Regions from separate parts of the Streptomyces sp. NPDC028722 genome, predicted to be linked through region 3. Evidence: riboswitches for the same ligand, from Rfam matches in the RefSeq annotation. Region 3 holds a riboswitch; each other region holds the start of a gene.

The links. A riboswitch is a leader RNA that binds a small molecule or an ion and turns the genes downstream of it on or off. The one in region 3 is predicted to bind cyclic di-AMP.
Positions count from the first base shown of each region.
Region 1: it holds a riboswitch for cyclic di-AMP, as region 3 does, so the genes downstream of both, AB0F03_RS18675 (M23 family metallopeptidase) here and AB0F03_RS26060 (peptidoglycan DD-metalloendopeptidase family protein) in region 3, are expected to answer to the same signal.
Region 2: it holds a riboswitch for cyclic di-AMP, as region 3 does, so the genes downstream of both, AB0F03_RS17435 (C40 family peptidase) here and AB0F03_RS26060 (peptidoglycan DD-metalloendopeptidase family protein) in region 3, are expected to answer to the same signal.
Region 4: it holds a riboswitch for cyclic di-AMP, as region 3 does, so the genes downstream of both, AB0F03_RS11560 (M23 family metallopeptidase) here and AB0F03_RS26060 (peptidoglycan DD-metalloendopeptidase family protein) in region 3, are expected to answer to the same signal.

Region 1 is NZ_JBEZWU010000010.1:236,585-239,974, forward strand. Features, by position in the region: gene AB0F03_RS18670 (GntR family transcriptional regulator) at 141-827, opposite strand; gene AB0F03_RS18675 (M23 family metallopeptidase) at 1,042-1,797, opposite strand; cyclic di-AMP (ydaO/yuaA leader) riboswitch at 1,810-1,970, opposite strand; gene AB0F03_RS18680 (pitrilysin family protein) at 2,203-3,390, opposite strand, start outside.
Region 2 is NZ_JBEZWU010000009.1:258,953-262,342, forward strand. Features, by position in the region: gene AB0F03_RS17430 (hypothetical protein) at 1-256, shown strand, start outside; gene AB0F03_RS17435 (C40 family peptidase) at 322-1,422, opposite strand; cyclic di-AMP (ydaO/yuaA leader) riboswitch at 1,431-1,599, opposite strand; gene pcrA (DNA helicase PcrA) at 1,841-3,390, shown strand, end outside.
Region 3 is NZ_JBEZWU010000019.1:80,806-84,195, forward strand. Features, by position in the region: gene AB0F03_RS26055 (SGNH/GDSL hydrolase family protein) at 1-411, opposite strand, end outside; gene AB0F03_RS26060 (peptidoglycan DD-metalloendopeptidase family protein) at 658-1,578, opposite strand; cyclic di-AMP (ydaO/yuaA leader) riboswitch at 1,584-1,742, opposite strand; partial or broken gene AB0F03_RS26065 (alpha-galactosidase) at 2,050-3,390, opposite strand, start outside.
Region 4 is NZ_JBEZWU010000006.1:20,630-24,019, forward strand. Features, by position in the region: gene AB0F03_RS11555 (aldo/keto reductase) at 1-847, opposite strand, end outside; gene AB0F03_RS11560 (M23 family metallopeptidase) at 932-1,996, opposite strand; cyclic di-AMP (ydaO/yuaA leader) riboswitch at 2,006-2,173, opposite strand; tRNA gene AB0F03_RS11565 (tRNA-Met) at 2,472-2,545, shown strand; gene AB0F03_RS11570 (dihydrofolate reductase family protein) at 2,590-3,390, opposite strand, start outside.

The DNA of each region.
Region 1 (3,390 bases), on a different contig from region 3:
TCCGCGCACGCTCCGCACGAAATTCCGCCGGTTCACGGCCGGCCCGCGCCGGAACTCTCTCGCGAATTCACAGGGAGCGGAATTGAGGCAGCGGAAAATATCCGCCCCACAATGCCTCTCCTTTGTATACGGCGTCCGTGTTAATTCCGCGGGCCCGCCATGTTTACGGCCCGTTGCGAAGTCCTCACACGCTCCTGGGCCCCGGAGACGCGCAGCCGGTGGCCGCTGGTGACGCGCTCGGTGTGCAGCGCGGTGAGCGTCCGCGCGCGCTCGCCGTCCCCCCGCGCCACCGCGTCCACGATCGCCCCGTGCTCCGCCCACGACTCCACCGGGACGAGCGGCGTCGCCACCGCGTACATCCAGGCGATCTTGTGCCGCAGCTGGGTGAGCACCGAGGTCAGCGAGGGACTGCCGGAGGCCTGGGCGAGCGTCTCGTGGAACCAGCCGCCCAGCGCGCGCAGATCCTCGCTGCCACCCCTCCTGGCCCGCTCCTGGCCCAGCCGGACCAGTCCGCGCAGCACCTTCAGATGGGCCTCGGTGCGCCGCTGCGCGGCCCGGGCGGCCCCCAGCGGCTCCAGCAGCAGCCGCATCTCCAGCAGGTCCGCGGCCTCCTGCTCGGTCGGTTCGGCCACGCACGCGCCCGCGTGCCGGCGTGTCACCACGAAGCCCTCCGCCTCCAGGGTGCGCAGGGCCTCGCGGACGGGGACGCGCGAGACGCCGTAGCGGCGGGCCAGGACTTCCTCGGTGAGGCGGCTGCCGCGTTCGTGGACACCGGCGACGATGTCGTCCCGGACAGCGGTGCACACCGAGTGCGCCGGAATACGCATGACCGACCTCCGCCTTAATACCCGTGAAACGCCGACGATGGACGCGTGTTCCCGTGACTCTATTCCAATGGACCTGAATTTCCGACGGCCGGGCGTCATCCATGGATATATTTTGGTCAGCGGGTCCGGCGGACACCGGAAGGAAACCACGGAAAATGGCGAAAGCCCCGGCTCGATGAGCCGGGGCTTGGCAGGCGTGCGGGTGTCCGTCGGGTCAGACGTTCACGCCGTGCTTGCGGAGGTAGGCGACGGGGTCGACGTCCGAGCCGTAGTCGGGCGTCGTACGGGCCTCGAAGTGCAGGTGCGGGCCGGTGACGTTGCCGGTCGCGCCCGACACGCCGATCTGCTGCCCCGGGACGACCTTCTGGCCCACCGTGACACCGATGGACGACAGGTGGCCGTACTGGGTGTACATGCCGTCGGCCATCCGGAGCACGATCTGGTTGCCGTACGCGCCGCCCCAGCCCGTGGAGACGACCGTGCCGGAACCCACCGCGTGGACGGAGGTGCCGCTGGCCGCGTGGAAGTCGATGCCGGTGTGCGAACCGGAGGACCACAGGGAGCTGCTGGCCTGGTAGGCCGTGGAGACGTACGAGTGCGCGATCGGGATGACGAAGGCGTTCAGCCGCTTGCGCTCGGCCTCACGGGCGGCGCGGATCCGCGCCTCGCGGACCTCCTGGGCCCTCTTGGCGGCCGCCTTCTCCGCGGCCGCCTCGGCCGCCTTCTGCTCGGCGGCCTGCTGCTGGGCGGCGGCCTGCGCGTCGATCTGCTCGGCGACGTCGTCGTTCACGGTGAGGACCGGGGTGAGGCCGGTCTGCTCCACGGAGCTGTCGGCGGCGAGCGCCGGGGACGCGGCGAGGGTGCCGATGACGCCGGTGGTGGTGAGGGCCGCGACACCCGCCGCCTGAGCGGTGGTGCGCTTGACCCGGCCGGGCTTGCGGTGCTTCCCGGTGGCGCACATGAACGCCATGAAGTGGCTGGTCCTTTCCTTCCCTCTCGCCTACCGGGTTAGCTGACGGGTTCGGAGCAGGAAGGTCTCCTACGGGCCCCCTCGCTCACGCGCGGGCGCCCGATTCACCCCAGGGACGATGGGTCCCCGGCTCCCCTGGCTCGCGCCGTACGGGGACTCGGCGATGACTGTCCGGTGCCGCGGGTGCGGCGCACTGCCTGACGAACAGCCCGCATGACGGTACGGCGGCCCGCTTCCCCTCCTCAAACAGATCCGGGTTTTTGTAGCGCATCCCACAGGGCAGACAGGCAACCTCCGCCCCAAAACGGGCATCTGAGTGACTGAGTGGAACAGCAGGGGCCCTGACGACCCGTAGGTCGGCAGGGCCCCACGCGCGCGCGTACGCCTTCGCGTCCGCCGGTGCGTCTACTCCGCGGCGACGACGGTGACTTCGCCGATACCGAGCGCCTCGACCTGCTCCTTGATCTGGGACGCGTCACCGACGAGGACCGTCACCAGGCGGTCCACCGGGAAGGCGTTCACGACGGCAGCGGTGGCCTCCACCGTGCCCGTGGCGGCCAGCCGCTGATACAGCGTCGCCTGGAAGTCGTCGGGCAGGTGCTGCTCGACCTGGTCGGCCAGCGTGCTCGCGACGGCCGCCGCGGTCTCGTACTTCAGCGGCGCCACGCCGACGAGGTTCTGCACGGCGACGTCCCGCTCCGCGTCGGTCAGGCCCTCCGCCGCGAGGGTGCGCAGCACCTTCCACAGGTCCTCCAGCGCGGGGCCGGTGTTCGGCGTGTCCACCGAGCCGCTGATGGCGAGCATCGCCGCGCCCGTGCCGTCCGGGGCCGAGCGCAGGACCTGGCCGAACGCGCGCACGCCGTAGGTGTAGCCCTTCTCCTCGCGCAGGACGCGGTCCAGGCGGGAGGTGAGGGTGCCGCCGAGGCAGTACGTGCCGAGCACCTGGGCGGGCCAGACCCGGTCGTGCCGGTCGGCCCCGACGCGGCCGATGAGCAGCTGCGTCTGGACGGCACCGGGCCGGTCCACGACGATCACGCGCCCGGTGTCGTCGGCGGTCACCGGCGGCACGGGCCGGGGCTCGCCCGGGGTGCCGGTCCAGGCGCCCAGGGTGTCGGCGAGCAGCGCGTCCAGGTCGGCGCCGGTCAGGTCGCCCACGACGACCACGGTGGCCGTGGCGGGTCGCACATGGCGGTCGTAGAAGGCACGTACGGCCGCCGCGTCGATCTTCGCGACCGTCTCCTCCGTGCCCTGGCGGGGGCGGGACATGCGCGAGTCCGCCGGGAACAGCTCCCTGGACAGTTCCTTGGCGGCCCGGCGAGCCGGGCTGGCCAGCTCGTGCGGGATCTCGTCCAGGCGGTTGCGGACCAGCCGCTCGACCTCGCTCTCGGCGAAGGCGGGCGCACGCAGGGCGTCGGCGAGCAGGCCGAGGCCCCTGGCCAGCCGGGAGGCCGGGACCTCCAGGCCGAGCCGGACGCCGGGGTGGTCGGCGTGCGCGTCGAGCGTGGCGCCCGCGCGCTCCAGCTCGGCGGCGAACTCCTCGGCCGAGTGCCTGTCGGTGCCCTCCGAGAAGGCCCGCGCCATGATCGTGGCGAC
Region 2 (3,390 bases), on a different contig from region 3:
CACGGCCCGGTTCGTGCCCGGAATGCTGCACGGCGCGCTGACCATGCTGGTCACCGGCGTGGCGCTGGTCGGCCTCAACCAGGCCGACGACCACCACATCAACACCGTGAAGATCGGCGTGAAGCTGGCCCTGCTGATCGTGATCCTCGGGCTGGTCTACGTCAAGCGCGACGAGGAGCGTATCGACAAGAGCCAGTTCGCGCTCGTCGGCCTGCTGACCACGGCGAACATCTTCATCGCCGTCCTCTGGACCTGATCGCCGGCCCGGTAGGCCGCCGGTCCGCGCCGGCCCGGTAGGCCGGCCAGGACCGGACCGGGGCGTCAGCCCGGCCGCACCACGCTGTGGACGGCCGACTCGCCGGCGGCGGAGATCGGCTCCTCACGGACGTACGCGCCCGGTCTGGGCGCGTGGATCATCATGCCGTCGCCCGTGCAGAGCCCGACGTGGCGGCGGTCGCCGTGGAAGAAGACGAGATCGCCGGGGCGGGCGTCGGCCGGCGGGACCGTGGTGCCGGCGGTGGCCTGGCCGCGGGCGGTACGCGGCAGGGTGACGCCGGCGGACTTCCAGGCGGCCTGGGTCAGGCCCGAGCAGTCGTAGGAGCCGGGACCGGCGGCGCCCCACACGCACGGCTTGCCGAGCTGGGCCCGGGCGAAGGCGACGGCCTTCCCGGCCTTGGCCGCGTCCGTGCCGGAGGGCGCGGAACCCTGGGCGGTCCGCCGTGCGAGCAGCACGCGCGCGTGGGCGAGCTTTCTCTGAACGGCGGCCTTCACCGCCTTCGGGTCCCGCGTGTCCCGAGCGGTGACCTCCGGCCGGCTGTCTCCGTGCGGTACGTCCGAGTCCGCGGGCGGTACGACGGCCATCCCCCGGCCCGGTGCGACCGCGTCCCTGGCCGCCGGTGCCGCCGGTGCCGACGGTGCGAGTGTGGTGATGTCTCCGGGGGCCGGTGCTACGGCGTTCCCGTTCCACCGGGGTGCCACCACATCCCGGCCCGCTGCCGTTGTCGCGGCGCCCACCCTCCCCCTGGGCACCACGGCGTCCCCGCCCCGCGGGGGCGGCAGGATGGCCGGGGCCGGGGCCGGGGCCGGGGCGGCGCCGCGGGGGCCCGGGACGGCACGGGCCCGGGCCGCGCGCCGGGCGACCTCGTCACGGAGCCGCTGGAGGCTGTCGGCCTGCCGCCGTGGGGCGCCGGCCGGTTCCTCGGCCGCCGCGGCCGTCCCGGTCGCGGAGTCCGCCCGGCGGTAGAGGTCGTCGATCTTCCGCTCGACCTCCTCCGGGCTCGGCCTGCCGTGACCGGCCTCGGGAACGGCCTCCGCGGTCTGGGAGAGCACGGCGAGGGAGGTGAGGGCGGCGGTGGCGAGAGCGGGGGTGCGGACGCCCGCTCCGGGGGTTCCGCCGGGGCGCGGCTTGCGGTGCGACGCCAAGGGAGGCGACTCCTTCCTAGCTGCCGCCTACCGGGTTAGCTGTCGGGTTCGGGCGGACGGAAGGGTTGCCCTACGGCGTCGTCCCGGGCGGGAGTCGGCCGATTCACCCCGGGATTCGGTGGGTCCCCGGCTCCGGGCGCCGCGCAGGGGGCACGCCGGACTCGGCGGAGGCCGCGCGGCCCGGCGACGTTCGCCGGAGGGGGGTCGTGCGGCCTGACGGCAACCTAGCCAACTCGTGTGGCTTCTGTGAAGGTTGGTGCGCAATATGTCCGATACATTTCCGTGACCTCGGGACGGGTTCACGCGGAGGTGACCAGGCGCTTCCGATGCGTGAGGGGTCGTGAGGCACCCGTGTGGCGAAGATCGACTTGCGGGACGGTGACCGGTTGTCGGTGGGGCGCCCTAGACTCGGAGAGCGATGAGCAGCCTCTTTGACGACAGCTTCCTGGCGGACCTCCAGCCCCCGCGTGGGCACGACGAGGAGCTCCCGCCGCCGCCCGAGCACGACCACGCTCCGGAGCCCCTTCCGGACGATCTGTTCGGCGGGAAGTTCGACGTGCCGCCGGACCGGGACTCCCACTACCGCGACGGCGCCCCGCGCCCCGTGATCGACGCGGCGGCGCTCCTGGAGGGGCTGAACGAGAACCAGCGCGCCGCGGTCGTGCACGCCGGCTCCCCGCTGCTCATCGTCGCCGGCGCCGGTTCCGGCAAGACCCGGGTGCTCACCCACCGCATCGCCCACCTGCTCGCCGAGCGGAGCGTCCACCCGGGGCAGATCCTCGCGATCACCTTCACCAACAAGGCCGCCGGCGAGATGAAGGAGCGCGTCGAGCAGCTCGTCGGCCCGCGCGCCAACGCGATGTGGGTGATGACCTTCCACAGCGCGTGCGTGCGCATCCTCCGCCGCGAGTCGAAGAAGCTCGGTTTCACCTCGTCGTTCTCGATCTACGACGCGGCCGACAGCAAGCGTCTGATGGCCCTGGTCTGCCGTGATCTGGAACTCGACCCCAAGCGCTACCCGCCCAAGTCCTTCAGCGCCAAGATCAGCAATCTGAAGAACGAGCTGATCGACGAGGAGGACTTCGCCGCCCAGGCCGCCGACGGGTTCGAGAAGACCCTCGCCCAGGCGTACGCGCTCTACCAGTCGCGGCTGCGCGAGGCCAACGCCCTCGACTTCGACGACCTGATCATGACGACCGTCAACCTGCTGCGCGCCTTCCCGGACGTCGCCGACCACTACCGCCGCCGCTTCCGGCACGTCCTGGTCGACGAGTACCAGGACACCAACCACGCCCAGTACGCCCTGGTGCGCGAGCTGGTCGGGACGGGCGAGCAGGCCGCCGACGTACCGCCCGGTGACGGTGACCTGCCGCCGGCCGAACTGTGTGTCGTGGGTGACGCCGACCAGTCGATCTACGCCTTCCGGGGCGCGACGATCCGCAACATCCTCCAGTTCGAGGAGGACTACCCGAACGCGACGACGATCCTGCTGGAGCAGAACTACCGCTCCACGCAGACGATCCTGTCCGCCGCCAACGCGGTCATCGAGCGCAACGAGTCCCGCCGCCCGAAGAACCTGTGGACCAACGCCGGCCACGGCGCCCGGATCACCGGTTACGTCGCCGACACCGAGCACGACGAGGCCCAGTTCGTCGCGGACGAGATAGACCGGCTCACCGACGCGGGCGACGCGCGCGCCGGGGACGTCGCCGTCTTCTACCGCACCAACGCCCAGTCCCGTGTCTTCGAAGAGGTCTTCATCCGCGTCGGCCTGCCGTACAAGGTCGTCGGCGGTGTCCGCTTCTACGAGCGCAAGGAGGTCCGGGACGTCCTGGCCTACCTGCGTGTCCTCGCCAACCCCGAGGACTCGGTGCCGCTGCGCCGCATCCTCAACGTGCCCAAGCGGGGCATCGGCGACCGCGCGGAGGCCATGGTCGACGCCCTCGCCCAGCGCGAGAAGATCAGCTT
Region 3 (3,390 bases):
GTACGTGGCGATCTTGCCGCGCAGGTGCTTGAGCACGGGCACGCCACGGGTGTCGAAGCCGGTCGTCACCAGCACCGTGCCGACGGCCCCGGTGAGCCGGGCCACGGCGCGCTCGAAGCGTTCGGCCACCTCGTCGGGGTCGGTGCCCGGGCGGATGATGTCGTTGCCGCCCGCGCAGAAGGAGACCAGGTCCGGGGCCAGTTCCACGGCCCTGGGGAGCTGGTCCGCCATGACCTGGTCCAGCAGTTTGCCGCGTACGGCGAGATTGGTGTACTGGAAGTCGCCCTCGGGACGCCGGTCGGCGAGCAGGACCGCGAACCGGTCGGCCCAGCCCACGAACGCCCCGTCGGGGCCGGGGTCGCCGACGCCCTCGGTGAAGCTGTCCCCCACCGCTACGTACGACCCGATCACTGATCTGTTGTTCTTCGAATCGTCTGCCACGTCGGATCATGATTCACCTTCGGATGTGACCTACGCGACCGTAGGCGGGGGTTGACTAACGGTGAGATGAGCCACTCCTAAAGAATCCGCCAACCCCGGAATAGGGCCGCCGTCAGGCGCGTTGAACGCCCCGCAACCGGAACACCGAAGGCCGGACCCCGGGTTGAGGGTCCGGCCTTCGGTGGCGTGTTAGGCGGGCGGTGCGGGGGGTGGGCGTCAGCCCACGGCGAGGCCGTGCCGGCGGAGGTAGCCGACCGGGTCGATGTCGGAGCCGTAGTCCGGCGTCGTGCGGATCTCGAAGTGCAGGTGCGGGCCGGTCACGTTGCCGGTGGCGCCGGACAGGCCTATCCGCTGGCCCGGGATGACGCTCTGGCCGGCCGAGACGGAGAGCTGGGAGAGGTGGCCGTACTGGGCGTAGTAGCCGTCGTTCAGCCGGATGACGACCTGGTTGCCGTACGCGCCGCCCCAGCCGGCGGAGACGACGGTGCCCGCGGCGACGGCCTTCAGGGGCGTGCCGGTCGGGACGACGAAGTCGACGCCGGTGTGGTAGCCGCTGGACCACATGCCGCCGGGCACGTGGTAGCCGGTGCCGGTGGCCGCGCCGGCCACCGGGAGGGTGTAGCCCGTGGAGGCACCGGTGGGCGTGGAGACCGAGCCGGAGGACGGAGCGGACCGCGAGGTCCGGGCGGACCGGGTGGAGTTCGGGGCCGCGGGGGTGTGCCGCGGGGCCGCGGTCTCGGTGCGGGTCTGCGCGGCCTTCGCACCGAGGCTGAGCTTCAGGCCCGGGTGGATCAGCGACGGATCGGCGCCGACGGCCTGCCGGTTGTCGTCGTAGAGGCGCTGCCAGCCGCCGCTGACACGCTGCTCGTCGGCGATCTTCGAGAGGTAGTCACCGCTGCGGACCGTGTAGGTGCGCAGATCCGTGCCGGGGTGCGCGGCGGCCTTGTCCGCCGTGCCCGGGAGGGACTGCGCGGTCTTGCCGGACACGGCCTGCACGGGGGCAGCGGCCTGCGTGGCGTGCGCACCGGTGGCCCCGATCAGCGGGAGAGCCAGCGCGGCGCCACCGGTTCCGGCGGCGGCGATGGAGCGGGAGAAACGCTGGGGCTTGGGACGTCGGTGCTTGCCCTTGGCGGACATGGCGCGGTTCCTCTCCGGCGCCTGCGAGGTCAGCTGTCGGGTTCGGGCTGGAGCTGCCCGGCCGTGCACCGCACGGCTTCACCCCAAAGCCTGTCGCGGAGACCGGGACAGGCAGTCGTACCTGGTGGGTCCCCCGCTCCTGCCGGACGCGGGTCAAGTGTGTGGGGCTCCGGGCGGCGGCAGGATTCGGCGTTCCGTCCGGATTGGTGGTGAACGTAAGCGAGCGGGACGCGAGGAAACAAGCACCTGGTTCCCGCTACCCGTGTTTCGGATGACCGGATACGGGAACTCATGGTCACCCTGCGTGTGTTTCCGCCTCCCCCGTCCCCCAATTCCCCTTGCGACGCCCAGCATTACGTGGACATGACGTGTGACGCGGCGTCACGAATATGACGCTCCTCACGCGGGCCCTCCCCAGGTCGCCTCATTTCCCTCCGACTTGGACGGAAGACCGCGATTCCGGCAGACGGCTCAGATACGACGCAGCCGGAAAACCGCCGCATCCAGGTCACCCTTGAGCCCCGCACGCAACCCGTAGTGCAGGAGCACCGTCCCTCGATACTTTTCCCCCGTTTCGCGGCATTCGTACGAGGCTGTCGGATCGAGTCCGCGCAGCCGGACCGCCGGCGCCGGTTCGCCGTAGCGCTGCGCCTGGAGCCAGGCGAGGACCACCGCCTCCTCCCCCCAGGACGTACTGGACCGCGCCGAGGCCGCCCGTCGGGGACCGCAGCCGGTACAGCTCGCCGCGCTGCACGACCGGCCGGATCTCCTTGTAGAGCGCCACCCACCGCCGGGCCTCGGCCAGCTCCCGCGGGGACCACCGGGTGAGGTCGCCACCGATGCCGAGCACGCCCGCCATGGCGCTGACGAAGCGGAGTCGCAGCGTACTCATCCTGCCGTCGAGCTGGGTGTCCGGGCTGTCGGTGACCCAGGCGGCCATCACGCGCGCGGGATGGAACTGACTGAAGCCGTGCTGGATGGCGAGCCGGTCCAGCGGGTCGGTGTTGTCGGAGGTCCACACCTGGTCGGTGCGGCTCAGCACACCGAGGTCGATCCGGCCGCCGCCGCCCGAGCACGACTCGAAGGCGACCTGGGGGTGGGCCGCGCGCAGCCGGTCCAGCAGGGCGTACAGGGCGTGGACGTGGTCGATCCACAGGCGCTGCGGGTACGGCTCCCCGGGCCGGCCGGCGTCGGTGAAGCAGCGGTTGAAGTCCCACTTCACGTAGTCGATGGGGGTGCCGGACAGCAGGGCGTCCAGCCGCTCCCACAGGTACGCGCGGACGTCCTCGCGGGCGAGGTTGAGGACGAGCTGGTTGCGCAGTTCCGTGCGCCTGCGTCCCGGCTGGTGCCGGACCCAGTCGGGATGGGCGCGGTAGAGATCGCTGTCCGGGTTGACCATCTCGGGTTCGACCCAGATGCCGAACCGCACGCCCAGATCGTGCACCTGGTCGGCGAGTGGTCCGAGACCGCGCGGGAAACGGTCCGGACTGGGCGTCCAGTCGCCGAGTCCGGCGCGGTCACCGGTGCGGGCGCCGAACCAGCCGTCGTCGACGACGAACAGCTCCACCCCGATGTCGGCCGCCCGGCGGGCGAGGGCGGCCTGCTGTTCCTCGGAGATGTCGAAACCGGTCGCCTCCCAGGAGTTGAACAGCACCGGCCGGTCCCGGTCCGCGTCCGGGACGACGTACGCGCGTTGGTAGGCGTGCCAGGCGCGGCTCGCGCCGCCGAAGCCGTCGTCGCTCCACAGGCCCGCGAAGACGGGGGTGGTGTACGACTCCCCGGGCCGTAGGAGCAGCAGGCCCGAGTCGTCGT
Region 4 (3,390 bases), on a different contig from region 3:
AGGCGATCGGGGCCGTGACGGTCGGCTGGGCGGCCAGCCAGGCCAGGGCGACCGTGGCGAGGGGGACCTCGTGGGCGGCGGCGACGTCGTCCAGGGCTGCCAGGACCCGCCGCCCGCCCTCGGATTCCGCGTGCTTCTGCGCCGTGCCGGCGCGGGCGCTGTCGACGGTCGTACCGGGGCGGTACTTGCCGGTGAGGAAGCCCGACGCGAGGGAGAAGTAGGGGACGGCGGCCAGGTTCTCGCGGGCGGCGAGGTCCTGGAGCGGGCCCTCGTACGTGTCGCGGGAGACCAGGTTGTAGTGGGGCTGGAGGGCTACGTAGCGGGCCAGGCCCTCGCGGTCGGAGTGGTCGAGGGAGGCCCGGAGGCGCTCGGGGCTGATGTTGGAGGCGGCGATGTGCCGGACCTTGCCGGCCTTCACCAGCTCGTCCAGCGCGCCGATGATCTCCTCGACCGGCACCTCGGGCTGGTCGAAGTGGGTGTAGTAGAGGTCGATGCGGTCGGTGTCCAGGCGGCGCAGCGAGGCGTCGGCGGCGGCCTTGATGTTCGCCGCGGACAGGCCCCGGTACTCGGGGTGCTGGCTGACCTTGGTGGCGATGACGACGTCGTCGCGGTTGCCGCGGGCCTTGACCCACTTGCCGATGATCGTCTCCGACTCGCCGCCCTGGTTGCCCTCGACCCAGGCGGAGTAGGAGTCGGCGGTGTCGATGAAGTTGCCGCCCGCCGCCGTGTAGGCGTCGAGGACGGCGAAGGAGGTCTGCTCGTCGGCGGTCCAGCCGAAGACGTTGCCGCCGAGGGCGAGCGGGAAGACCCGGAGGTCGGAGGAGCCGAGTGTGCGCGGTGATGTCAGTGAGGTCATACGTCACTACAACGCCGGCGGTGGATGATCACATTCCGCCGCCGGCGCCGAGTTCCGAGATTCCCGCACAACCCGTCAGGGGGTGAGGCCCTTGCCCCGCAGCCACGCCATCGGGTCGATGGCGGCGGCCTGGCCGCCGGGGTGGACCTCCAGGTGCAGGTGCGGGCCGGTGACGTTGCCGGTGGCGCCGACCCGGCCGATGACCTCGCCGGTGGTGACCTTCTGGCCGGCCGTGACGTTGATCGAGGACTGGTGGCAGAACCACAGCTCGGTGCCGTCGTCGAGGGTGAGGATCGTGCGGTAGCCGTAGGCACCGGCCCAGCCCGCCTCGGTGATCGTGCCGCCGTGGATGGCCTTGATGAGGGTGCCGGTGGGGGCGGCGAAGTCCAGACCGGTGTGGTGGCCGGAGGACCACATCGTGCCGGCCTGGCCGAACGTCGAGGTGATCGTGTACGAGGAGGTGGGCAGCGTGTACTGCCCGGCCAGCTTCGCCAGCTCGGCCTGCCGCTTCTCCTCGGCCGCCTTCGCCGCCTTCTGGTCTGCCTTCTTCGCGGCGGCGGCCTCCGCCTCGCCCTTGGCCTCGGCCGCCTTCGCGGCGGCCTCCTTCTCGGCCTGGGCGGCGGCGGACGCGCTCTGCTTCTCGGCGGCGGCGAGGGCGACGGCCGTGGCCTTGTTGTCGGCCTGGCCCTGCTGCTGCTCGGCCTGGGCCATGATCCGGCTGCGCAGCGCCTCACCCGCGTCGGTGCCCTGCTGGTCGTCGGCGGAGGCCACGCCGACACTGCTGAGCGCGGTCGTGGCGGTCTGCGGCGCCTCGGTGGCGGTGTCGCCGAAGAGGGAGCCGACGGAGGGCAGGTCCGGCAGGGAGATGGAGACCGGCGGCTTGCCGGTGTTGGCGCTGGCCATGCCGCCCGCGCCGACCGCGGCCATCACGCCGACGCCGAGGACGGTGGAGCTGCGGGCGAAGCCGCCGCGCTGCTTGGCGACACGGTGCCGGCCGCGGACCGGGGCGACGGAGTCCTCGGTGGGGTTCCACTCCTCCCAGGGGCCCTCGTCGGCTCGGTAGGCGTCGTAGCCGAAGGACTCGGTCTCACGCTGAGCCGGCACGAACGGGCTCTCGGGGGCAGGCCGGTTGGACGCCACGCGGGCGCGCTCCTTTCCTTCCGCCGCCTACCGGGTTAGCTGACGGGTTCGGAGCGGGAAGGTCTCCTACGCGCGTATACCGGTCGTGGACCGTGTGAGCTCCACGTCGGCGTTCGCGAGATTCACCCCAGGGTGGTGGTTCCCCGGTTCCCTTGCGGGATTCGGCGCGTGCGCGCGGAGCCGTCGCTGGTGACGGCTGGGACGACCGCGCTGCGTTATCGAACGTTAATAGACCCGCCAGTCACTTTCCAAGCTGTTCGTCATGATCCTTAACGTTCAAACCTGGGGATTTACCGGTCATGACGCCCGGAAAGCGGGCGAGTTGACCGACGTACAGGAGTCACTCGTGGCTTTGATGGTGACCCGGCCGTCATCGCACAGCGCCCGTCCGATCACACGGTGTGACAGCCACTGAGGGGCCGCGGAACCGATGTGCATCGCACCCCGTGGATGGCGTACAGTAGAGACACAACGACGCGGGGTGGAGCAGCTCGGTAGCTCGCTGGGCTCATAACCCAGAGGTCGCAGGTTCAAATCCTGTCCCCGCTACTGAAGACTCAGGGCCGGAATCCATTGGATTCCGGCCCTGAGTGTTATCCGGCGAGCAGATGCCCGTTCGGCGCCTTGGCGAGGGACTCCAGCTCCGGGAGTACGACGACCCGGGCGCCCGCGCCGGTCAGCACGCCCGAGCCGTCGGCCGCCGCGACGAACGTGTCGGGCTCCCGCCACGCCGTGACCACCCGGCGCACCCCGGCCCGCAGGATCAGCTCGGCGCAGGGGGCGGACCGGGAGGCGCGGCGGGCGCAGGGTTCCAGGCTGCTGTAGACGGTGGCGCCGGGCAGGCGCGGGTCGGCCGGATCGGTCTTCGCGAGCGCCGCCTCCTCCGCGTGGACCACCGGGTCGGCGCCTTCGCGGGAGTGGCCGCGGGCCAGCTCCGTACCGTCCGCCGCCACCACGACCGCGCCGACGCTGAACGCCGTCCGGGAGGGCGGGCACAGGGCGGCGAGTTCGCAGGCGGTGCGCAGCCAATGACGGTCGGCCGGGGTGGGGACCGGGCCGGTACCGGGGGCCGTGGGCTCGTAGCGCATGAGGACGACGTCCTCGATCCGGCGGGTCTCGGTCAGGCGCAGGCGTCCGCCCTGGTAGGCACCGGGGCCGAACAGGCGCGGGGCCGCGGGGTCGCCGACGAGGAGCGGGGCGAGGACCAGCTGGAGTTCGTCGGCGAGGTCCTGCTGGAGCAGTTGGGTGTGGACCTGCCCACCGCCCTCGACCATCAGGCGCTCGACGCCCCGCACGTCGTGCAGATGCTCCAGCAGGACCCGCCAGTCCAGGACGGGGCCGAGCGCCACGACGTCGGCGGTGCCGCCGAGGAGACGGGCGGCCCGGGCGGCACC